Regions from separate parts of the Serratia sp. NA_13 genome, predicted to be linked through region 4. Evidence: predicted binding sites of a transcription regulator. Region 4 holds the regulator's gene; each other region holds the start of a gene.
The links. Region 4 encodes Fur, which represses iron uptake genes when iron is present. Its sites were predicted from a motif close to ATAATAATGAGAACNACTATCAA; they were not measured.

Region 1 (5,886 bases), on a different contig from region 4:
GACGCTGATCGCTCCACGCATCGAGGTGATGCTGGAGGGCTTTAGCCTGTTCCGTGACTGGCTGGTGGTGGAAGAGCGCAGCGAAGGCCTGACCCAACTGCGACAGATCCACTGGCAGAGCGGCGAAGTGAAGCGCATTGCCTTCGACGATCCTACCTACACCACCTGGCTGGCGTATAACCCGGAACCGGAAACCGAGCTGCTGCGCTATGGCTATTCTTCGATGACCACGCCGACCACGTTGTATGAGCTTAATCTCGACAGCGATGAGCGCGTTATGCTCAAGCAGCAGGACGTGAAAAACTTCACCCCGGAAAATTACCGCAGCGAGCGGGTATGGGTGAAGGCACGCGATGGCGTCGAAGTTCCGGTTTCTCTGGTCTACCGCCACGATAGCTTCACGCGCGGCACTAACCCGCTGATGGTGTATGGCTACGGATCCTACGGCAGCAGTATGGATCCGGCCTTCAGCGCCAGCCGCTTAAGCCTGTTGGATCGTGGTTTTGTGTTTGTACTGGCACACATTCGCGGCGGCGGTGAACTGGGGCAACTGTGGTATGAAGACGGTAAATTGTTCAAAAAGCAAAACACCTTCAACGACTTCATCGACGTGACCGAGGCGTTGATCGCCCAAGGTTACGGTGACGCCAAACGGGTATTCGCCATGGGCGGCAGCGCCGGTGGCCTGCTGATGGGCGCGGTGATTAACCAGGCACCCAAGTTGTTCAACGGCATTGTGGCGCAGGTGCCTTTTGTTGATGTGGTCACCACCATGCTCGACGAGTCGATTCCGCTAACTACCGGTGAGTACGACGAATGGGGCAACCCGAACGAGCAGGCGTATTACGACTACATTTTGCAATACAGCCCGTACGATCAGGTTAAGGCGCAGGATTATCCGCATATGCTGGTCACCACCGGCCTGCATGACTCTCAGGTGCAGTATTGGGAGCCGGCCAAGTGGGTGGCCAAGCTACGTGAGCTGAAGACGGACGATCGCCAACTGTTGCTTTATACCGATATGGATTCCGGCCACGGCGGCAAGTCCGGGCGTTTCAAAGCTTATGAAGATATCGCGCTGGAGTACGCCTTTATTCTGGCGCTGGCGAAGTAACCTTCAGGCGGGCGGCCGGTGCTGCCCGCTTTTTCAACCAATTAGATAGTATTTCAGCGTGTGCTTCATGTCCGGACTGAGGTCTTCGATAGATTTCAGCATCCAGCGTAAATAGCCGGGATCTTCCTGCGCGACGCGATCAATTTCCTGTCCACGATACTTACCGAACTTAAACTTCTTCAGCAGCACTGGCTGGTCAGTGATTTGCGCCATCTGTTCCGGCGTCCAACCTGAATCCTTGATGATGCGTTGCAACAGCGCAACGGTCACGTAGCAGTCGTATAACGCCCGGTGTGGGTAAAGCGTGGTGTCCTGCGGCAGTTGAACATCGAGATTCAGCGCATAGCGCAGATATTGGTTGCCGTATTTGATGTCCGGGTACAGGTTGCGCGCCAGTTTCATGGTGCATATCCAGGCGCCGCGCATTTCGGGTAACACGCTGCGATCGAATGCTGCATTGTGCGCGACATAGTAGGGGCTGCCCTGATAGCGACCGATCGCTACCGCGATGCGTGGTTTCCCTTCGACCATCTGCTCGGTGATATGGTGAATGGCCATGGACTCAATGCTAATAGGACGGTCGGGGCTGATTAAATCGCTCATTGGGTTGGCGATCTGTCCATCGATCAGATCAACAGAGGCCACCTCTACCACGCCGCCTTCCAGCCCGCAGGTTTCAGTGTCTATTACGCGTAAATTCATGGTTTCCTCAGAGTAGCTGCACAGGTTTAGCTTAACCGGCAGGCCTGCTCCTGCCAACCACTGAAAGGTGGAGCATTATTTCAGGCAACAAAAAACCCGCCATGGCGGGTTTAATTACGGTTAGAAGTTCGCTTACTCGCCGGTCGACTGGCCTTTCTTCGCGCGTTTGCCTGCACGTTTTTCTGCAGGGGTTTTCAACGGCTTCTTCTTCGCATTTTTTTTGCTATCCATTCCCTTACTCATGATGGCCTCTCAGTTACCTATGGTTGGGTGGGTTGCTCAGCCATTAACCCCCTTACGTCTGTCGGATGCAAGCAGGAAAGCGAGTGGTTTTTTTAATCGATTGTTTATAGGTGCAATTTTGTTTTCTTATGCGTGGCCGCTTAATCATTAATATATGTTATAATATAACAATTAAGTGATAACCGGAGAGCGCAATGAACGTTGTGACCTTACTAAACCAACAGCAGCTCCTGGCCATGCCGGAGTCTGATTACATGAACCCGGCGCAGCGGGCTTTCTTCCGCCAGCGCTTGCTGGATGAGCAACAAAAGCTGTTGCAGCACATTGATGTGCTGAAGCGGGATATCGATGGCGGGGAGGTGTCCGGTGACGAAGCGGATAAAGCCGCTCGGGAAGAGGACCTGCGATTACTTTTCCGCCAGTTGGATCGTGAAAGCCGCCTGCTGCCGAAAATCAGCGCAGCGCTGACGCGATTACATAACGGCGAATACGGCTATTGCCGTGAAAGCGGTGAGCCTATCGGGTTGGCGCGCCTGTTGCTGCGGCCGACGGCGGAGCTAAGCATTGAAGCCAAAACCGCTCAGGAAATGCGCGAGCCACATCTGCGTAAACGGGGCTAAGTTCACGGCTGGCTACTCGTGGCCAGCCCTATTTTGTCGTCAGTTCGTATTCATTTTAAGCAAACGCACGCTAACTTGGTGGGGAGGGTAGGAGTTTTCAGGTTTTACCGTTGACCAAATGAGTGGCTTCGGTTTTTATGAGGGCATGACCCACTCAGAGACGGAAGCGCCATGGAACAATTAAGAGGTTTGTACCCGCCGTTAGCAGCATATGACAGCGGTTGGCTGGACACTGGAGATGGCCACCGGATCTACTGGGAGCTGAGCGGCAACCCAAAAGGTAAGCCGGCGGTGTTTATTCACGGTGGGCCGGGCGGCGGTATTTCCCCTTATCACCGCCAACTGTTCGATCCGCAGCGTTATAAGGTGTTGCTGTTCGATCAGCGTGGCTGTGGCCGTTCCAAGCCGCACGCCAGTCTGGACAACAACACGACCTGGCATCTGGTGCAGGACATTGAACGGCTGCGCGAAATGGCCGGTGTCGATCAGTGGCTGGTGTTTGGTGGTTCCTGGGGCTCGACGTTAGCGTTAGCCTACGCGCAAACCCACCCGCAACGCGTCAGCGAAATGGTGCTGCGCGGTATCTTCACACTGCGTAAGCAGGAGCTACATTGGTACTATCAGGACGGTGCCTCGCGATTCTTCCCGGAGAAATGGGAGCGCGTCTTGTCGATTCTTTCAGAGGAAGAGCGTAAGGACGTCATTGCGTCTTATCGCCAGCGCCTGACCTCAACGGATTTGCAGGTGCAGCTTGAGGCGGCGAAGCTGTGGAGTGTGTGGGAAGGGGAGACGGTTACCTTGCTGCCAAGCAGCGAGTCGGCTTCTTTTGGTGAGGATGACTTTGCGCTGGCGTTTGCCCGCATAGAAAACCACTATTTCACCCATATGGGCTTCCTGGAGACCGATGATCAACTGCTGCGCAATGTCCCGCTGATCCGCCATATCCCGGCGGTGATTATCCATGGTCGCTACGATATGGCTTGCCAGGTGCAAAACGCCTGGGATCTGGCGAAGGCCTGGCCGGAGGCGGAACTGCATATCGTCGAGGGGGCCGGACACTCGTTTGACGAACCGGGTATCCTGCATCAGCTGATGCAGGCCACCGACAGGTTTGCCGCAAAGTGACATGAAGCCCGCCATCTCGGCGGGCTTCAGACAGATGGCAAACCTCATTTCTACATAGAGCGAGTAGAGGTCGATAAATAAAAAATCAGGAAAATCAATTTATTGATTTTCGGCTAATCACCACAAAGCAGGAAAACCCACGCTTTTTCCTGCTTTGTCAGCAACCTCAAGCCCGCCATCTCGGCGGGCTTTTTACTATTTGGACTTCGGCTCGTACGGCAGGCGTGAAAACTTGTGTGATTCGACGCGGTAATGCGCCACGCGTTCGCGGAAATAATCACGCAGGTGCGCTGGCTGTTCGCGCTCAACCATTTCCGGGATCACCGGCATGTTGTAGCGTTCTTTGAACGCCACACCGGAAGCCGCGAGATCAACGTTCACTTTGTCCATCTCTTTTTTGGAAAGCTCTGCCAGATTGTAACCCACCGTATTCTCCTTACTGTTACCGCATTGGATCAGCGCAGAAGGTAATGCACCCGGCGGCGCTTGGCAAGCCTGAAGCGAAGAAGGGGAGTTAAATTCAAAGAATGACAGGTGCTATGAAGGGTTATTTATTACACTGATGGCAATGTAATCTATTTATTATTTTAAATAAGAATGATTCGCCTTTTGATTAAATATATAGATGTAAATGGTTATCATAATAATTCAAATTAATAACTTGTTTTTTATGCAAGTTGTTGATTTTAATTTAATTAAAAATTAATTGGGTAATGATGTGAATCAGGTGTGTTTATTTTGTTTTCACCAAGGCATAATGCGTGGAAATTAATTTGATACCTGCAAAATAAAGGAATGATTATGCTGATGCCAGAAATGACCAAGAAGCTGAATGAGCAACTGAACCTGGAGTTTTACTCTGCCAACCTGTACCTGCAAATGAGCGCATGGTGCAGCGATAAAGGCTTTGAAGGGGCCGCCTCATTCCTTAAAGAGCATTCTCAGGAGGAGATGCAGCACATGCAACGCCTGTTCGAATACCTGAGCGATACCGGTTCCCTGCCGCTGCTGGGCAGCATCGCTGCACCGCCGGTTGAGTTTGCCTCCCTGGCGGATGTGTTCCAGCAGACTTACGAACATGAGCAACTGATTACCCGTCAGATCAACGAACTGGCGCATGCTGCCATGACTGCCCACGATTACTCTACCTTCAACTTCCTGCAGTGGTACGTTGCCGAGCAGCACGAAGAAGAGAAGTTGTTCAAATCCGTGCTGGATAAACTGGCGCTGGTGGGTAACAGCGGTAATGCACTGTTCTTCATTGATAAAGATCTGAAGAAAATGGGAGCGGCTGGCGAGAACGGTAACGGCCAGGTTTAATTACCCTGGTTGAAAACCGCGTGCCGGCGTTGCCCGATGCGCGGTTTTTTTATGCCCTGAGTTTATCGCGGTTATGCAGCGATATGTGCTACCAGATCGCAAAATACCAGCGTTCTGCTCGACTTGCATAATAACACTCGTTATCATTTGACCCGATACGCTACAGGGATGGTAGAGAGTTAAAACAGTGGGTTACTGGTTAATCCCTTCTTCTGTTTACCCGTGGCGCAATCATCTGCGGTGGGTTGGGCTACTGATTCATCGCCCTGGCGGTTAGCCTTAACCCTTATCACCCTCGATTATTGCTGTAAGGGATATCACTGTGATTGGTAAAATTCGTTCTTCTTATCGCCTGCTTTCCACTATTTTCGTGCTGTTTGTTGGGCTTTCTTCACAGCAGGCTCTGGCGCATGCTCATTTGAAAGTTGAAACACCGGCGGCAGATGCCAGCGTTAGCACGGCACCAAAAGTGCTGACGCTTAACTTCTCCGAAGGTATAGAGCCTAATTTTAGCGGCATTAAAATCACCGGGCCAGACAACGCTGAAGTGAAAACCGGCAAGTTGCAGCTTGATGCGAACAACAATACCCAGGTCAATCTGCCTATCGAAGCCGACCTGGCAGCAGGAAAATATAACGTCAGCTGGCATGTGGTTTCGGTCGACGGTCATAAAACCAAAGGCCAGTACAGCTTCACCGTAAACTAACTTATGAGTCTGGCGACCCTGTTTGTCCTGTGTCGCTTTGTGCACTTTGCGGCGGT
Region 2 (5,886 bases), on a different contig from region 4:
CACCGCACAGACCACGTCGCCAATGGACGCAAAAGAAGAGCTGTCCAAACTGGCCGATGAAAAAGGCGGCCAATACTACGTTATTCTGGCAGGCCGTGAACACGGCAAGTTCAGTGCTATTGCTGACGTGTATAAAGACAAAAAATAACTATTGATTCAAAAAGGGGCGCGCCTGTGCTGTGCCCCGATCCTTGCTTACGACTTCAAACGATAGGCCACCGTACTGCACTTCTTGCCCTCAGGGCAGCTTTTGCAACTGCCGCTCAGGCAGGCGTCGTTATCCTGCTCAATTCGCTCCACTTTCCCCATCGCGATTAAACGTTCCAGCATTGCCTGCACTAACGGCAGCGGAGCCGCCAACTGACGGCTGAGTTGAAGCGCCTGCACGCTGCCGTGCAGTGCCATTGCATCGCGGACCTGCAACAGGCCGGCCATCAGTGACACTTGCCCTTGGCACCCTGACAGCAGGCCGCAGGTGTGGCGTTGCCCAGACGCACCGTTACCCGACTGCGCGCCCGACGCAGGCCGAACAGGATCAACAGATTGAACAGCACCACGATGGTTATCGCCGTCAGGCTGTACTGTGGGTGCTGGCTGAAGGTGGCGACCTGATAAAACAACGTGGCCAACGAGTAAGCGACATTCAGCCCCCAGAGAATGGAGAAGGTCATCCAGCCACGGCTGGATTCACGGGCGATAGCCCCCATGACCGAGACGCAGGGGACGTACAGCAACACGAAAATCAGGTAGCTGTAGGCGGAAACCCCGGAACCGAATTTACTACTCATTACGCCCATCGAACCGACGTCCATTTCCCCGTCGCCCTTGCTGGCCTCAATCGGGTTGGACAGGACGCTCAGGCTGAAGGTGTCTTTCAAGCCCTGCCAGGTAGTGTCCAGGGCACCGCCCAGTTCGTCCAGCAGGTTAAAGTTGGCGGCGTCAAACTCGGTGTTATTGATGTGTTCGGCGGTGTACAGCGTGTTCAGCGTGCCGACCACCACTTCTTTCGCCATGGCCCCGGTGACCAGGCCGACGGTGGCCTGCCAGTTATCATTGTGTACGCCCATCGGCTGCAGCAGCGGTGTCAGCACCTTGGATACCGATGCCAGCGCGGAGTCATTGATGTTATCCACCGGCTTGCCGCTGAACGAAAAACTGTTCAGGCCGCCAATGAAGATGCTGGCAATCACGATCACTTTACCGGCACGCAGGACGAAGCCTTTCAGTCGCTGCCAGGTTTGCAGCAGCAGGCTTTTCAGGTGCGGCACGTGGTAGACCGGCAACTCCATAACGAAGGGGGAGGCTTCGCCGCGCATGATGGTGTACTTCAACACCAGCCCGGTGAGGATCGCCACGACAATGCCGAGCATATACAGGGAAAACACCACGCCAGCTCCATCCTGGCCGAAGAAGGCGGCGGCAAAGACGGCAAAGATTGCCAGCCGTGCACCGCAGGACATGAATGGCGCCATCATGATGGTAATCAGGCGTTCGCGCTGAGCATCCAGCGTGCGTGCACCCATGATCGAAGGCACGTTACAGCCGAAGCCGACAATCAGCGGCACAAAAGATTTACCCGGCAGTCCGAGTGCCTGCATCAGGCGATCCATCACGAAGGCCGCTCGCGCCATATAGCCGGAGTCTTCAAGAAATGACAGGAATAGATACATCATGCCGATTTGTGGCACCAGCGGCAGCACGGTGTTGATACCGCCACCTACCCCTTGAGCCAGGAAAATGGTCAGCCATTCCGGGAAGTGCAGGTTAAAGCCCAGCCATTGAATGCCCTGGATAAAAATGGCCGCAGAGCCAATATCGAAAATCGGCTGCAGTGCGCCGCCTATGTTGATCGCCAGCAGGAACATCAGATACATCACCACCAGGAAGATTGGTACTCCCAGCCAACGATTGAGGATCACTTTATCCAATGCTTCGGTCAGGCGGTTTGGCATCGCCTGCTGAGAATTACTGACGGCGTCACACAGGGTGGCAATCGACTGATAGCGCGCATCGGCGATCACCAGTGCCGGGTCTTCCTGATGCTGCTGTTGCAGTGTCTCTTTGGCTGCCGGTAGCAGAGCCGCTGCCGGGCCAGCCAAAGTATGGCTGTAGATATCGCCCTCCAGCATCTGCAGTGCCAGCCAGCGACGCTGTTCGCTCGGCAGGTTTTGCGGCATCGCATCGCTCAACGTGGTCATTTCTTTCAGCAGCACCGGCGGGTAGAGCACCAGCGCTTTCAATTCGTTGAACTGATGATTGTCGATCATCTGCTTTAGTACGCCAATACCGTCGGCCTTGGTGGAGACCAGCGGTACCACCGGGCAGCCGAGGCGTGCGGACAGTGCAGCAGTATCAATATCGATTTTCTGGCTTCTGGCGATATCCAGCATGTTCAGCGCAACGATGCAGGGAATGCCCAGTTCCAATAGTTGCAGCGTCAGGTACAGATTGCGCTCCAGATTGGAAGCGTCAACCACGTTGATCAACAGGTCTGCATCGCCGCTCAGGATGTAGTGGCAGGCGATCTGTTCGTCGAGTGAGGTTTGCTCCGAGATGGTGGTCAGGGAGTAGGTGCCGGGCAGATCGACCAGTTTGACCTGGGATTGTGGCGTGGTGAACAGGCCTTCTTTACGTTCTACCGTCACCCCCGCCCAGTTACCAACCCGCTGGCGCGCGCCGGTAAGCTGATTAAACAGCGTCGTCTTGCCGGAGTTAGGATTTCCTATTAAGCCAATAGTGAGTTTTTTCATAATTTTGCGTGATATCAGTCAAGGGAAATTGGGCCAGGCAATGTGCGTGGTCAAAGCAAGGCGGCTCAGCGTCAGGATTGGCCGTCGAGCAGGATCAGGGCCAGATCTTTCCTGCGCAGCACCAGGCTGACGCGGCGAGTTTTAATTTCTATGGGATCGCCCAGCGGCGCTACGCGCACTACTTCAAACGATGAACCCGGCAGTATGCCGAGTGATAAAAGTTTCTGGCGGTAGGCTGGGCCAATGTCATTGGCGAAGCCGGCGATCTTATACGATCGTTTAGGCAGAAGATGCATGTAACCTTCCCTGAGCCCAGCTTATTGGGCTGATGGTGATAAAGAACGTTCCAAAGGAAGCGTCGTGGTAAACATGACGCGCCGGCGACGTTTTCAATCCATGAAGTAATGTAGTGAACACGCAAAATAATAATAGTGAGAATCATTATCGCATTCAATACAAAAAATAGGGGTATTGGCAACCAAAGGTTGTGGCGATCACATTTAACGATCGAGATTGCCTGATGGGGCTACTTTTATCACCCAGCCTGGCCAAGTGTAAATGAGAATGATTGGTTAAATCAGTTACATTATTGTAGTATTTTTTTCCAGATTGAAAAAATTAGCGAAAAACTCAATAGTCATGATCCGGAAGTGTCACTATTGGTATTTATTTGGCAACATCTCAGTGGCTAAATACGAGCGGTAACTATTTGTGTTTCTCTGAGAAATACCAAAATGAGAACATGATGTTAATAACGGTGTTAATCGATGGCTATTTTCAGGCCTGAAACATCGGGCCATTATGGCTGTTGGCAAGATTGGAGAAATATGCAGGTTTATTGAGGCGGGTCAAATAATCGCGGGGATAGTTCGGCAAGAAAGGGCGGAGTTTACTCCGCCCTGCATCCCATTGGCCTGGCCAGGGCCTGATTAAGATTTTTTGCCGAATGCCGCTGCCAGCGCATCGCCCATGGCGCTGTTACCCGCCGAGGTGTTGTTGTTGCCGCGTGGTTTGGCCTTATTGGCCGGTGCCCGGTTTGCGTTGTCTCTTGCCGGGGCGGCGTTACCGCCGCGGCGTGGTGAACCTTCCCCCGGTTGCTCGTCCAGACGCATGCTCAGCGCGATGCGTTTGCGCTGCAGGTCAACTTCCATCACCTTCACTTTGACGATGTCGCCGGCTTTCACTACGGTGTGCGGATCTTCGACAAACTTGTCCGCCAGCGAGGAGATATGCACCAGACCGTCCTGATGCACGCCGATATCGACAAAGGCCCCGAAGTTGGTGACGTTGGTCACTGAACCTTCCAGGATCATCCCCGGCTGCAGGTCGCTCAGGGTTTCGACGCCTTCGGCAAAGGTAGCTGTTTTGAATTCCGGACGCGGATCGCGGCCTGGTTTCTCCAGCTCTTTCAGGATGTCGGTCACCGTCGGTACGCCGAACTTGTCGTCGGTAAAATCGCCGGCCTTCAGGCTGCGTACGGCTGATGGGTTACCCATCAGATCCTGCAATGCCTGGCGGGTGGCGGCCAGAATACGTTCGACTACCGGGTAGGTTTCCGGGTGAACGGTCGAAGCGTCCAGCGGATTGTCACCGTGGTTGATACGCAGGAAGCCAGCACACTGCTCAAAGGCTTTTGGCCCCAGGCGACTGACTTTCAACAGCTGCTCACGGTTGCTGAAACGGCCGTTCTCATCACGCCAGGTGACGATGTTCTGCGCCATCATGCGCGTCAGGCCGGCTACGCGGGTCAGCAGCGGCACCGAGGCGGTGTTCAGATCGACCCCAACGGCGTTTACGCAGTCTTCAACCACCGAATCGAGCTTTTTCGCCAGTTGGCTTTGGCTGACATCGTGCTGGTACTGGCCAACACCGATGGATTTTGGATCGATTTTTACCAGCTCGGCCAGCGGGTCCTGCAGGCGGCGGGCGATGGAGACGGCACCACGCAGCGAGACGTCGAGATTCGGGAACTCCAGCGCCGCCAGTTCGGAGGCGGAATATACCGAGGCACCGGCTTCGCTGACGATCACTTTCTGTGCTTTGACTTCGCTGAACTGCTGTTGCAAATCAAGGTAAAAACGCTCGGTTTCACGCGACGCGGTACCGTTGCCGATGGCAACCAGTTCCACCTTATGTTTGATGCACAGTGCCGCGACGATGGCCGCGGCTTTGGCGGCCTGACCGGTGTGCGGATAGACGGTGTCGGTGGCGACCAGCTTGCCGGTGGCATCCACCACCGCCACTTTCACCCCGGTACGCAAGCCCGGATCCAGCCCCATGGTTGCACGCATGCCGGCCGGTGCGGCCATCAGCAGATCGTGCATGTTACGGGCGAAGACGTTGATCGCTTCGTCTTCTGCACGTTCGCGCAGGGTACTCATCAGTTCGGTTTCCAGATGCAGCAGCACCTTGATACGCCAGGTCCAGTTGACCACCGCTTTGCGCCAGGTATCTGCTGGGGCGTTATTCAGACGCAGGTTGAGATGGCTGATGATGATCTGTTCCGCCTGGCTTTCGCGCGGGGCTTCTTCAAACTGTGGGTCGGCGTTGAGCGCCAGTTGCAGCACGCCTTCGTTGCGGCCACGGAACATCGCCAGAGCACGGTGTGAAGGTACATGAGCAATAGGCTCATGGTGATCGAAATAGTCACGGAATTTGGCACCTTCTTCTTCTTTGCCTTCCACCACTTTGGATACCAGATGGGCGTTTTTCCACAGGTAGTCACGTACCTTGGCCAGCAAGGCAGCGTCTTCGGCGAAGCGCTCCATCAGGATGTAACGCGCACCGTCGAGGGCGGCTTTAACGTCCGCCACGCCTTTGTCGGCGTCAACGTAGCCTTCGGCCAACTGTTCAGGTTGCTGCTGAGGATCCTGCCACAGGGTGTCCGCCAAAGGCTCCAGACCGGCTTCAATCGCGATCTGCCCACGGGTGCGGCGCTTGGGTTTGTACGGCAGGTAGAGGTCTTCGAGTTCGGTTTTGCTTTGCGTGGCGGTGATCGCCTCCGCCAGCTGTTCGGTCAGTTTGCCCTGCTCGTCGATCGATTTTAGGATGGTCTGACGGCGGTCTTCCAGTTCACGCAGATAACCCAGGCGGGTTTCCAGCTGGCGCAGTTGGGTATCGTCCAAACCCCCGGTGA
Region 3 (5,886 bases), on a different contig from region 4:
CTGGGAGAGCGCTTGCATGGCATGCAAGAGGTCGACGGTTCGATCCCGTCTAGCTCCACCAACCTTTATCTCAGAAGGGTTGGGGAATACCGTAACGCCGGTTAAAGCGTACCACTTTTGTGGGGCTATAGCTCAGCTGGGAGAGCGCTTGCATGGCATGCAAGAGGTCGACGGTTCGATCCCGTCTAGCTCCACCACCATTTAAAAAGCCGACCTCAGGGTCGGTTTTTTGCTTTCTGTCTTCCTTACTTACTTACTTACTTACTTACTTACTTACTTACTGCCTTCCCTTTCCCAGGCACCGAATTACAGGCATTAAAAAAGGCCGCCGAAGCGACCTTTCTCTTACTGACGTTTCGGCTTAGCCCAGAACCAGACCTGCGATGGACGCAGACAGGATGCTGACCAGCGTTGAACCGTAAACCAGCTTCAAACCAAAACGGGACACCACGTTGCCCTGATGCTCGTTCAGCCCTTTAATCGCACCGGCAACGATGCCGATGGAAGAGAAGTTGGCGAAGGAAACCAGGAACACCGACAGAATACCCAGGCTGCGAGGAGAGAGTTCAGCAGAGATTTTCTGCAGTTCCATCATCGCCACGAATTCGTTGGATACCAGTTTGGTCGCCATGATGCTACCCACCTGCAACGCTTCGTGCTTAGGAATACCCATAATCCAGGCGAATGGATAGAAGAAGTAGCCCAGAATGTCCTGGAAGCTCTGGCCGAAGATGGCGCTGAACAGGCCGTTAAGCGCGGCGATCAGGGCGATAAAGCCGATCAGCATCGCAGCAACGATAATAGCTACTTTAAAACCAGCCAGAATGTATTCACCCAGCATTTCGAAGAAGCTCTGGCCTTCGTGCAGATTGCCCAGATGCAGTTCTTCTTCTTTACTGGTGTCATACGGGTTGACCAATGACAGCACGATAAAGGTGCTGAACATGTTCAGTACCAGTGCCGCTACCACAAACTTGGCGTCCAACATGGTCATGTAAGCGCCGACGATGGACATGGAAACCGTAGACATCGCGGTCGCCGCCATGGTGTACATGCGCTTTTCAGACATCTTGCCCAGAATATCTTTATAGGCAATGAAGTTTTCAGACTGACCCAGGATCAGCGAACTGACGGCGTTGAACGATTCCAGCTTGCCCATACCGTTGACTTTTGACAGCACGGTACCAATGATGCGGATGACAAACGGCAGTACTTTAATGTATTGCAGAATACCGATCAGCGCGGAGATGAAGACGATTGGGCACAGTACCTTCAGGAAGAAGAAGGCCAAACCTTTATCACCCATACCGCCGAATACAAACTCAGTCCCTTGCCCAGCAAACCCGAGCAGCTTGTCAAACAGCGCTGCGAATCCTTTTACAAAGCCTAAACCCGCTTCCGAATGCAGGAAAAAATAGGCCAGCAGTACTTCAATAACCAACAGTTGAATAACGTAGCGAATGCGGATGCTTTTACGATCGCGGCAGACTAAAAGTGCCAGGATCGCGACCACCACCAACGCTAACGCAAAGTGCGCAATATGGGACATGTTTGCTCCAAACTTGAGGCAGGCTGAATTTCGGATGTCATTTTATGTAACGCCACTTTTAAAAACGAGAGGTCTCTTGCAAATATGGAAATTCATACTGGGAAATGTCCTAAGCTAGTACGGTAAAGCATAAAAAATCAAGAGGTTAATTAAGTTATATGAAATTCCTATTCCTGGGTTAATTTGATAATAAGAAGGAAGGTGTTCTGAATCCGACCCTGAAGAGTGCGGAAAATGTTCATCTACCCGCTAAACCTTTCGTTAAACCCGTGGTTTTTAGCTATCGCAGAGATAAGTATTACCGTTCCAAATGCACTTGATAATTATTATCATTTACATAAAATAACCCTAGGCTTAATAGAAGTAAGGGTTCAGAACATGCTTAACAGTCGCGTGGTTGAGACCACCCCGAGTTCATCCAGGAAAATCAAACTCTCCCTGATGGGCCCCGCATTTATCGCGGCTATCGGCTACATTGATCCCGGTAATTTCGCCACTAATATCCAGTCCGGTGCCTCTTTTGGTTATACCCTGCTGTGGGTGGTGGTATGGGCCAATGTGATGGCGATGCTGATCCAGTTGTTATCTGCCAAACTGGGCATTGCGACCGGAAAAAACCTGGCGGAGCATATTCGCGATCGTTTCCCTCGTCCGGCGGTGTGGGCTTATTGGGTTCAGGCAGAAATCATTGCCATGGCGACAGATCTGGCCGAATTTATCGGCGCGGCTATCGGTTTCAAACTGCTGTTGGGGGTGACGTTGCTGGAGGGTGCGATCCTGACCGGTATCGCGACTTTCTTGATCCTGATGTTGCAAAAACGTGGGCAAAAACCTTTGGAATGGGTGATTGGCAGCCTGCTGCTGTTTGTCGCTTTGGCTTTTATGGTGGAGCTGGTGTTTTCCCAGCCACAGTTGGGCCCGCTGTTAAAAGGCATGGCGCTGCCGGATTTACCGAACGGTGACGCGGTGTTTCTGGCTGCCGGGGTACTTGGTGCCACCATTATGCCGCACGTAATTTATCTGCATTCATCGTTAACTCAGGCAGCCGGAGAAAACTCGAAGGCCGACAGGTATGCTGCCACCAAGGTTGATGTGGCTATCGCCATGACCATTGCCGGGTTTGTTAACCTGGCAATGATGGCCACCGCCGCGGCTGCTTTCCACTTTAATGGCCACAGCGGTATTACCGATCTCGACCAGGCCTATCTGACGCTGCAACCCTTGTTTGGGCAGGCGGCGGCCACTATCTTCGGGCTGAGCCTGGTGGCCGCCGGGTTATCTTCTACCGTGGTGGGCACGCTGGCGGGGCAGGTGGTGATGCAGGGGTTTGTGCATTTTTACATTCCGCTGTGGGTGCGCCGTGTGGTCACCATGTTGCCATCGTTTATCGTCATTATGTTGGGGATGGACGCCACGCGGATTTTGGTACTGAGCCAGGTATTGCTGAGTTTCGGTATTGCACTGGCATTGGTGCCGTTATTGTCGTTCACCGGTAATCGTGAGCTGATGGGCGAGATGGTGAACAGTCGTACCATACAGACGATCGGTAAGTTGATCGTAGTGGTAGTGGTGGGGCTAAACGGTTATCTGCTGATCAGTAGCCTGCTGTGAGCACCGATTAATGAAAGGCCGGCGCAATGCCGGCCTCAGACTGATGACAAACCTCATTCCAGCCCAGAGCGAGTAGAGGTCGATAAATAAAAATCAGGAAAATCAATTTATTGATTTTCGGCTGCTCACCACAAAGCAGGAAAAACCACGCTTTTTCCTGCTTTGTCAGCAACCTAAGGCCGGCGCAATGCCGGCCTTTTAGGGTCAATCGTCGTGGTCGCCATGACCATGATGGCGATGATCACGGTCATCATGACGTCGGTCCTTCCAGTGATGTTTATCATGATGCTTGTAGTAGTGCTTATCGTATTTGCGATAGCGACCTTCATGATAGTAATAATTTTTGCGCCAGTAATCGTTGTCGCGCCAGCGATAACCATCCCAGTTGTAGCCCCGGCGGTTGCGGTCACCCAGGTAGCGTCCCTGATGGCCCTCCCACCAGTCACGGTCACGCCAGTCATAACCGTCCCAGTAACGGCCGCGGTTGTCCTGTTCACCGATGCGTAATGAAACGCCCGGCATCAGATCGATACTGAGGCCGTCAGCCTGGGCTTGCTGCATGGCTGGCAGTGTCGATGCCACCAACAGGGCGGCCAATAACAGAGGTTTAAACATGAATTCTCCTTTCCGCCGCAGCGGCTTGGCCGGTTTATAAGTAATGAAGCGCGTTCATCGGTTTATAAAATGGCCTTATAGTTTTACCTGCAATAGCGGCATCTTAGCCTCTGCGGATAGGGTTGAATCTTAGAGAGAATCTGAAAAACCACAGGGGACGAGTGATTTAAGATTTGTCTGGCGTAAAGAGGGTATCGCCGGTGGGGAAACCGGCAATAATTGTAAACGATTACATGAGTGTTTGTTCGATCTGAGCTATTTCGTCATCGCTGAAGCTGCGATTAGCCAACATGCCAACGGCATCTTCAATCTGGCTGGTCTTGCTGGCACCGATCAGTACTGAAGTGACGCGGTCGCCGCGTAATACCCAGGCCAGTGCCATTTGCGACAGCTTCTGCCCGCGCTGTTGCGCCAGCGCATCGAGCCGACGCACCTTATCCAACTTATCGTCGGTGAGCTGACCGGGTTGCAGGAATTGGCTGCTGCTGGCGGCGCGTGAATCTTGCGGGATCCCCTGCAGATAGCGATCGGTCAGCAGCCCACCGGCCAGCGGTGAGAAGGCAATGGAGCCTACGCCGTGTTCTTCCAGCGTGTCCAGTAATTCTGGCTCAACCCAACGTTCAAACATTGAGTATTTCGGCTGATGGATCATGCACGGCGTGCCAAGTTTTTGCAGAAGGGCAAACGCCTGGCGTGCACGTTCGGCCGGGTAGTTGGACAGCCCGACGTACAGCGCCTTGCCCTGACGCACCAGCAAATCCAGCGCCGCCATGGTTTCTTCCAGCGGCGTATCCGGATCCGGGCGATGATGGTAGAAGATGTCCACATAGTCCAGCCCCATACGCTGCAGGCTTTGATCCAGGCTGGCGACCAGATATTTTTTCGATCCCCAGTCGCCATAAGGGCCTGGCCACATGGTGTAACCGGCTTTCGAAGCGATGATCAGCTCGTCGCGCCAGGGTTTAAGGTCTGTGCTGAGAATACGGCCGAAGTTTTCCTCGGCGGAACCGGGCGGTGGGCCATAGTTGTTGGCCAAGTCAAAATGAGTGATCCCACGGTCGAACGCGCAGTGGATCAATTTACGCGCATTATCATACAGCGTGGTGTCGCCAAAGTTATGCCAAAGCCCAAGTGAAATGGCCGGCAGTTTCAGGCCGCTGCGGCCGCAGCGGCGATATTCCATATTTTGGTAACGTGAAGAATCAGCCTGGTAGAGCATAGAAACCCTTTTCAGCAGAGGTGAAATGAATTTTAGTGTATGCGTTTTCACAAGGGTTGTCAGAGTCCCCGATCACGCTTAATCGCCAAAGCGTTATCAATCTGACTAACAAAGTATTTCTCCTGCCTGCCAATAGGGCATGGGTGTAACGCCGGGTTGCCAAGCGATTTTTAGATATAAAGCTCGAAATTTATCCATCACCTTCGATACTTAATACTAATAATCTCAGGTGCTGGCAGGTGATGATCATGAATAAGACTTATAGAGTGGCTGATTACCTACTCGATCGTTTGGCTCAGATCGGCATCCGGCATTTCTTTGGCGTGCCCGGTGACTACAACCTGCAGTTTCTCGATCATGTCATCAGTCATCCGCAAATTACCTGGGTAGGCTGCGCGAATGAACTTAATGCCGCCTATGCCGCAGATGGTTATGCACGTTGTAAACCGGCCGCCGCTTTACTGACCACCTTTGGCGTAGGCGAATTGAGCGCGCTCAACGGTATCGCCGGCAGCTATGCCGAATACCTGCCGGTGATCCACGTGGTGGGTGCCCCAACGTTACGCGCGCAGCGGGCCGGGGATTTGCTGCACCACTCGCTGGGGGACGGTGACTTTGGCCACTTTGCCCGTATGGCGAAAGAGGTGACCGCCGCGCAGGCCAGCCTTACCTCCGACAACGCCGAGACGGAAATCGACCGTCTGCTGACCATCGCGTTGTTTGAGCACCGTCCGGTCTATATAGTGTTACCCAGTGAGGTGGCGGAAGCCCCCTTAACCTCCCGGCCTGCGCCGCTGGTGCTACGTCAGGCGCACCTTTCCCAGACGTCACTGCAAGCCTTTATCGCTGCTGCGCGACAAATGCTGTTACCGGCCAGGCGGGTTTCCCTGCT
Region 4 (5,886 bases):
GACGCGCAGCAGTTGGCAAGGGATGCGTATTTCCTCCCCGTACAGGTGATAAAAGGCGGCTACCTGGGGGAGTATGATGCGGGCAATCATCGCTTGCAGGTACATTCGCTGAGCGAACTGGCGCAAAAAAGGGTCGGCGACAATCTGGGCTTTATCCATCAACTGCACGATAAGCGCTATTACGCCACGCTTTCTGATTACTTCCGCTTTCTGATTTTGATCGAGATGGGGGGGCTGTACATGGATATCGATACCATACCCCACCGGTCGGCGACGCTGTTTTTGAGCAAACCAGAGGTGCCTGATTATCTTCAGTTTCTGGCTGAGGGCGAGGTCAGCCACGTCAGCTGGTTGAATCTGTTTCTTGATGAAACCGGCATGATTATCAGCCGGAAAGGGGACATTTCGCTGTGCCGAATGCTGGCGGGGTTGGATCAGATCTATGCGGCGGAAAGCGGCGAAGTGCCGGACAAGAATTCGGTTTATGAACGGAAGCTGTTTGATCCCTTTTATCAGCTGTGGAGCCGCCACATAGGCCGGTCTTTCCTCAGTCACGATCGCTTCTGCCAGGATTATGGCGTCCATTATGATGCGCACCCACAGGCAGTCACCTGTGGTATCCGTGGCATGCGCCTGTTGGAGGATGTGATCACCAATGAACGGTTACCGCTGTCGCAGGAGGAACAGCACAGCTACCGGCAATGCGTCAGCCGCTTAGAACAGGTGGACTGGCAGCTTGAGCAGCCGCTGGATCTGACTCGTTATGCGGAAATATTCACCGTTGATGAAGTACCTCGCATGGCCTACCCGGCGCAGATCCGTTCCGATATCGACCATTACCACTATTATTCCGTGCTTTCCCATGACCGTACGCTTGATCGGGTAAATCAACTTTTTGGTGAATACCTGATCGCCGATAACCGGCGACGGATTACGGCGGGTAATTACTGGTGCCCGACCGCTGGAGTAGGGGACGCGGTGTTACCGGAGCAGGGCGGGGCATTGCATTTTCTACCGGGGCGGCAGGCGAGTGCAGCCGATAAGACTCGCATGGCAAAGCTGATTTTCACCACCAGTTACCTTGAATACTGCTCTATCGGCAATCGAGCTGGGCTGGATCTGGTGTCATTGCAGCAGGCGCAAAATATTGAGCCTTATCTCGGGCTGATCACGGTAGCTTACGATCGGCGTGGAGAGTTTGTCGGCTTTTTTAATGCGGCCACCATCAGCGAGCTGTATGGCATAGAAGCGGATTATCATTATCGCGATGAAATAAAACCGCTTGATGAGGCTTATGACAGCTTTGTGCAAAGCCTGTGCACTGCTGACGATTATTTCATCTGCAGTCTGGCAATCGAGAGTCAATTCCGCGGACAAGGGCATTTTAACCAATTGTTTGCGCTGATAAAGCAGCGAGCACAACAGCACCAGGCGAAAAATATCGTGCTATGTGTATGGCAACGCAGTGATGCCAGCCAAATTTATCTGAACAAGGGGTTCCGTGTTCGAGGTGTATTCGATCACGCCTGGCCGTTGTTTTTTGATCGGTTGCTGTTTCTTGAGTATGAGCTGTGAAGAGGTTTGCCCATCCGCGTGTCGGCGGGTGAGTTGACGGTGAAGTGAGTGTAAGTGGGAAGACGGAAAGAAGTGCCTCTGCAATTGTTGTATTTCAAGCTGTGAACTTTCCCCGGGCCTGTCCGGGGATTTTTTTATCTGTTCAGTTAAGGCGGTTCTTAATGCCGGTTAAGGGCATTATTTTTTATCGTGCAGAGTTTCGTCTTCGCGGCAGTCACCAATTGCACAGTGGCCGTACAGGTACAGGCTGTGGTTGCTGAGCTTAATGCCGTGTTGCTTGGCGATATCACGCTGACGAACTTCGATTGATTCATCGCTGAATTCGATCACTTTGCCGCAGTCCAGGCAAATCAGGTGATCGTGGTGATGCTGCTGGGTCAGTTCGAACACGGACTTGCCGCCTTCGAAGTTGTGACGGGTCACAATGCCGGCATCATCAAATTGGTTCAGTACGCGGTAAACCGTAGCCAGGCCAATTTCTTCGCCCATATCTATCAGTTTTTTGTACAGATCTTCCGCACTGACGTGATGGCATTCCGGATTTTGCAGTACTTCCAGGATTTTGAGTCGCGGAAGCGTGACTTTTAAGCCGGCCTTCTTCAATGCGGTGTTGTTGTCAGTCATGCGGATTCAGTCCTGTTACTATGCTAATCAAGTTGAGGCGTTCTCGCCTGTGGCATCGGTCGGCACAAAGAGTTAATTGCGTCTCATTATAGAACCGGTTGACCTAAATAGAAACCGCCGGTTGTTAACAAAGATATAATTGCACTATTGCATGTTGCACACGCAACGTCTTGATGGGCGGGATAAACCGATAACTCAGTCTACCTTGACGATGTGGGAAGTTACAAATATGTATCTTCGATTGCAGTAATCAGTACTGCCAATGATGGCCCTGCTGGCAACACTATGCACTTTGCAGGGCTTTTGTTCAACGTTTGGCGTTAGCCGACGATTTCGGCCAGGCTCAGCTCTTCGACGATTTGTTTTACCCAGCCTTCAACACGCTCATTGGTCAGCTCAGGTTGACGGTCTTCGTCAATTGCCAGACCAATAAAGTGGCTGTCGCTTGCCAAACCTTTTGAGGCTTCGAAATGATAGCCTTTGGTTGGCCAGTGGCCGACTATGGCAGCGCCACGCGGTTCAATGATGTCGCGGATGGTGCCCATTGCATCACAGAAATATTCTGCGTAGTCTTCCTGATCGCCACAGCCAAACAGGGCTACCAGCTTGCCGTTGAAGTCGATGTCTTCCAGCGTTGGGAAGAAGTCATCCCAGTCGCACTGGGCTTCACCGTAGTACCAGGTTGGGATACCGAGCAACAGAATATCGAAGCCTTCCAGGTCTTCTTTGCTGCTTTTGGCGATGTCGTGAATTTCACACACATCGTCACCAAACTGTTGCTTAAGAATTTTCTGGATCATCTTGGCAATGTTTTCGGTATTGCCAGTGTCGCTGCCAAAGAAAATGCCTACATTAGCCATATCGCGTATAACCTTTAAATTCAATAAATTGCATTACACGATGTTAGCGATGACCACGATAACACCGATTAAAATGATGCCATGGCAAGGGAGGCCCTCACCGGTAATTGCGTATCATGCCAGAAATTTACCCCGGGGTTTTATCACGTTTATGCGATACCGGGTGGAATAAAACGATGTTGATCGGGCGTCATCCTTAACGCCGCGCCGCATGTGCGGCTGCAATGATCAATGTTCTGGCTGGTCGTCCGCCAGTTGTGCCAACAGCATTTGCTCAATAAGCTCGCTGCGGCTGATATTCCGCTGTTCCGCCAGTTTGTTCAGGGCGTCCACCGCATCCGCGTTAATCTTCAGTTCCACACGCCGTAAACCACGGACTTTATCGCGTCGAAGCTGATTACGCTTATTGATTCTAAGCTGTTCATCTCGGGATAGCGGGTTGGTTTTCGGGCGCCCCGGACGGCGTTCATCTGCGAACAGATCCAGCGTCGTGCGATCCGTTTGTTCTTTTGCCATAGGTAGCGGTACTGCAAGGGAGTTTGCATCTAAAAGCGCGTAGACGCTTCTGGATGGTTCGGTTAACACACTTCGGGCCAATAAACCCTAACCCAAATTTACCCCCAGCCAGGCGTTAATCAACACGCCGGGCACGGCGGCAAAATTATAGCGCGTCATATTACCCCAGCAGGTGGAGCAACGACAATGCTTAACTGAGCCGAAAACGCGCTAAGTCGTTATCTTTAGCGCGTTTTTTCACCAGATGGCCGTTTTGGGTGGTTGTCCGCACCAGGGGAAAGCGCCGGTCGGCTCAGGCTTCGTCGAGAAAACGGTGAATAGCGCGCAGCACCGGCTCCGGTTTTTCCGCATGAACCCAGTGTCCGCTGCCGGCGACCACATGTGCGCGAGCCTGTGGGAACTGGCGGGCAATGTCTGCACGGTAGCTGTCCTGCACGTAGGGCGACAAACCACCACGAATAAATAATGTGGGATGCGGCCAGGCGGGAACCTCCTGCCAGCCAGTGATGTTTTCATATTGATCGATCAGCACCGGCAGGTTAAAACGCCATTCGCCCTGGTGGAAGGATTTCAGCAGGAACTGGATCACTCCTTCTTCCTTCAGGTAGTCGCGCATCAATTCCGCCGCCTGCTGGCGTTGGGTGATGCCGGCCGCACTTACGGCCTGTAAGGCGACAAAAATCTCGTCGTGGCGACGGGTTTGATAATCCACCGGTGCCACGTCAATAACGATCAGTTTCTCCACTCGCTCAGGTGCGATTGCCGTCAGCGCCATCGCCGCTTTGCCTCCCATCGAGTGGCCGATCACAATGACCTTGTCCAACTGCAAGTCATCCAGCAGCGCCAGCAGATCCTTTGCCATTTCCGGGTAGGTCATTACCGGTGAACGTGGTGACAGGCCGTGGTTGCGCAGATCGACTTTAATCACGCTGTGCTGTCGGTTGAGATCGCGAGCCAGCACGCCCAGATTGTCCAGATTGCCGAACAGCCCGTGGATCATGACAACCGGCAGAGCGTCGGACTCGCAGGCCAGCAGTTGATAATGTAATTTCATGGCAAAGTTCATACTGAGTGAGATTCAGATTAGGGTATCATGATTAAAACACACGATGAAAATACCCGTCGCCTTTCAAGCCACAGGTAACAACGCTGCGGCTTGAAATCCATAGGGTATAACGCGGATTTTTCATGGTAAGGTGCGGGTTTGGCAGAGCCAATGCCAGGCAGGCTTTAGGTAATAGTCTGCTTTTGCCGTGTTGAGGCACATTGTGATGTTCGCATCTGCGCTTTTAACCTTATAATCCCATGGCTTGAATGCAGGATCTGGCTTCAGGTTCTAAGTAGAAAAAAACAGTACTGGATAAAGATGAAAACTATTGAAGTCGACGAAGAGCTCTACCGTTATATTGCCAGCCACACGCAACATATTGGTGAGAGCGCGTCCGATATTTTGCGCCGCATGTTGAAGTTTACCGCAGGTCAGCCGTTACGTGCGGTGCCGTCCGGCAGCGCCCAGAGCGCTGAGCAGGATAAAATTGTTGCCGCGTCGCGCCCGCGCGATCGCGTACGTGCCGTGCGTGAGCTGCTGTTGTCGGATGAGTATGCCGAGCAGAGCAAAGCGGTGAACCGTTTTATGCTGGTACTTTCCACCCTGTATACCCTCGACGCGGCGGGCTTTGCCGCAGCTACCGATGCATTGCATGGCCGTACCCGCACCTATTTCGCTGGCGATCAGCAAACCCTGCTGGCGAACGGAACGCACACCAAACCCAAGCACGTTCCGAGCACCCCGTACTGGGTGATCACCAATACCAATACCGGTCGTAAACGCAGCATGGTGGAACACATCATGCAGGCTATGCAGTTCCCCGCGGAACTGACAGAAAAAGTTTGCGGCACTATCTAATTTAGCGAACAGCCCGTCATGGTGGCCGTGAGCGACATATTGCCAGGCCGCAGGACAGGGATTAGGGAGATATGTCGATGGCGAATAATCCACGTGCCGGGCAGCCGGCTCAGCAAAGCGATTTGATCAACGTAGCCCAGCTGACGTCGCAGTACTATGTACTGCAACCTGAAGCCGGCAATGCAGCACACGCGGTGAAGTTCGGCACTTCGGGCCACCGCGGCAGCGCTCTGCGTCATAGCTTTAATGAAAATCATATTCTCGCTATTGCACAGGCGATTGCGGAAGTCCGTCATCAGCAAGGGGTGACCGGCCCATGCTACGTGGGTAAAGATACCCATGCGCTGTCCGAGCCTGCCTTTATTTCTGTGCTGGAAGTGTTGACCGCCAATGGCGTCGATGTTG

Region 1: the regulator Fur is predicted to act here: its motif matches at 4,430-4,452, upstream of ftnA (non-heme ferritin).
Region 2: the regulator Fur is predicted to act here: its motif matches at 3,176-3,198, upstream of feoA (ferrous iron transporter A).
Region 3: the regulator Fur is predicted to act here: its motif matches at 1,866-1,888, upstream of ACUTSU_RS08805 (Nramp family divalent metal transporter).

Annotation. Positions count from the first base shown of each region.
Region 1 is NZ_JBQZFV010000012.1:140,637-146,522, forward strand. It holds gene ACUTSU_RS16870 (S9 family peptidase) at 1-1,114, shown strand, start outside; gene exoX (exodeoxyribonuclease X) at 1,148-1,816, opposite strand; gene ACUTSU_RS16880 (TraR/DksA C4-type zinc finger protein) at 2,254-2,679, shown strand; gene pip (prolyl aminopeptidase) at 2,851-3,804, shown strand; gene ACUTSU_RS16890 (DNA polymerase III subunit theta) at 4,000-4,230, opposite strand; gene ftnA (non-heme ferritin) at 4,606-5,124, shown strand; gene yobA (CopC domain-containing protein YobA) at 5,447-5,830, shown strand; gene copD (copper homeostasis membrane protein CopD) at 5,834-5,886, shown strand, end outside.
Region 2 is NZ_JBQZFV010000018.1:24,137-30,022, forward strand. It holds gene ACUTSU_RS19955 (YdgH/BhsA/McbA-like domain containing protein) at 1-148, shown strand, start outside; gene ACUTSU_RS19960 (FeoC-like transcriptional regulator) at 196-435, opposite strand; gene feoB (Fe(2+) transporter permease subunit FeoB) at 435-2,750, opposite strand; gene feoA (ferrous iron transporter A) at 2,822-3,046, opposite strand; gene ACUTSU_RS19975 (Tex family protein) at 3,680-5,886, opposite strand, start outside.
Region 3 is NZ_JBQZFV010000004.1:73,713-79,598, forward strand. It holds tRNA gene ACUTSU_RS08790 (tRNA-Ala) at 1-61, shown strand, start outside; tRNA gene ACUTSU_RS08795 (tRNA-Ala) at 122-197, shown strand; gene ACUTSU_RS08800 (NupC/NupG family nucleoside CNT transporter) at 362-1,549, opposite strand; gene ACUTSU_RS08805 (Nramp family divalent metal transporter) at 1,928-3,160, shown strand; gene ACUTSU_RS08810 (DUF2502 domain-containing protein) at 3,365-3,775, opposite strand; gene mgrA (L-glyceraldehyde 3-phosphate reductase) at 4,005-4,994, opposite strand; gene ACUTSU_RS08820 (alpha-keto acid decarboxylase family protein) at 5,243-5,886, shown strand, end outside.
Region 4 is NZ_JBQZFV010000002.1:341,882-347,767, forward strand. It holds gene ACUTSU_RS05165 (glycosyltransferase) at 1-1,575, shown strand, start outside; gene fur (ferric iron uptake transcriptional regulator) at 1,753-2,199, opposite strand; gene fldA (flavodoxin FldA) at 2,520-3,059, opposite strand; gene ybfE (LexA regulated protein) at 3,288-3,575, opposite strand; gene ybfF (esterase) at 3,868-4,641, opposite strand; gene seqA (replication initiation negative regulator SeqA) at 4,942-5,481, shown strand; gene pgm (phosphoglucomutase (alpha-D-glucose-1,6-bisphosphate-dependent)) at 5,559-5,886, shown strand, end outside.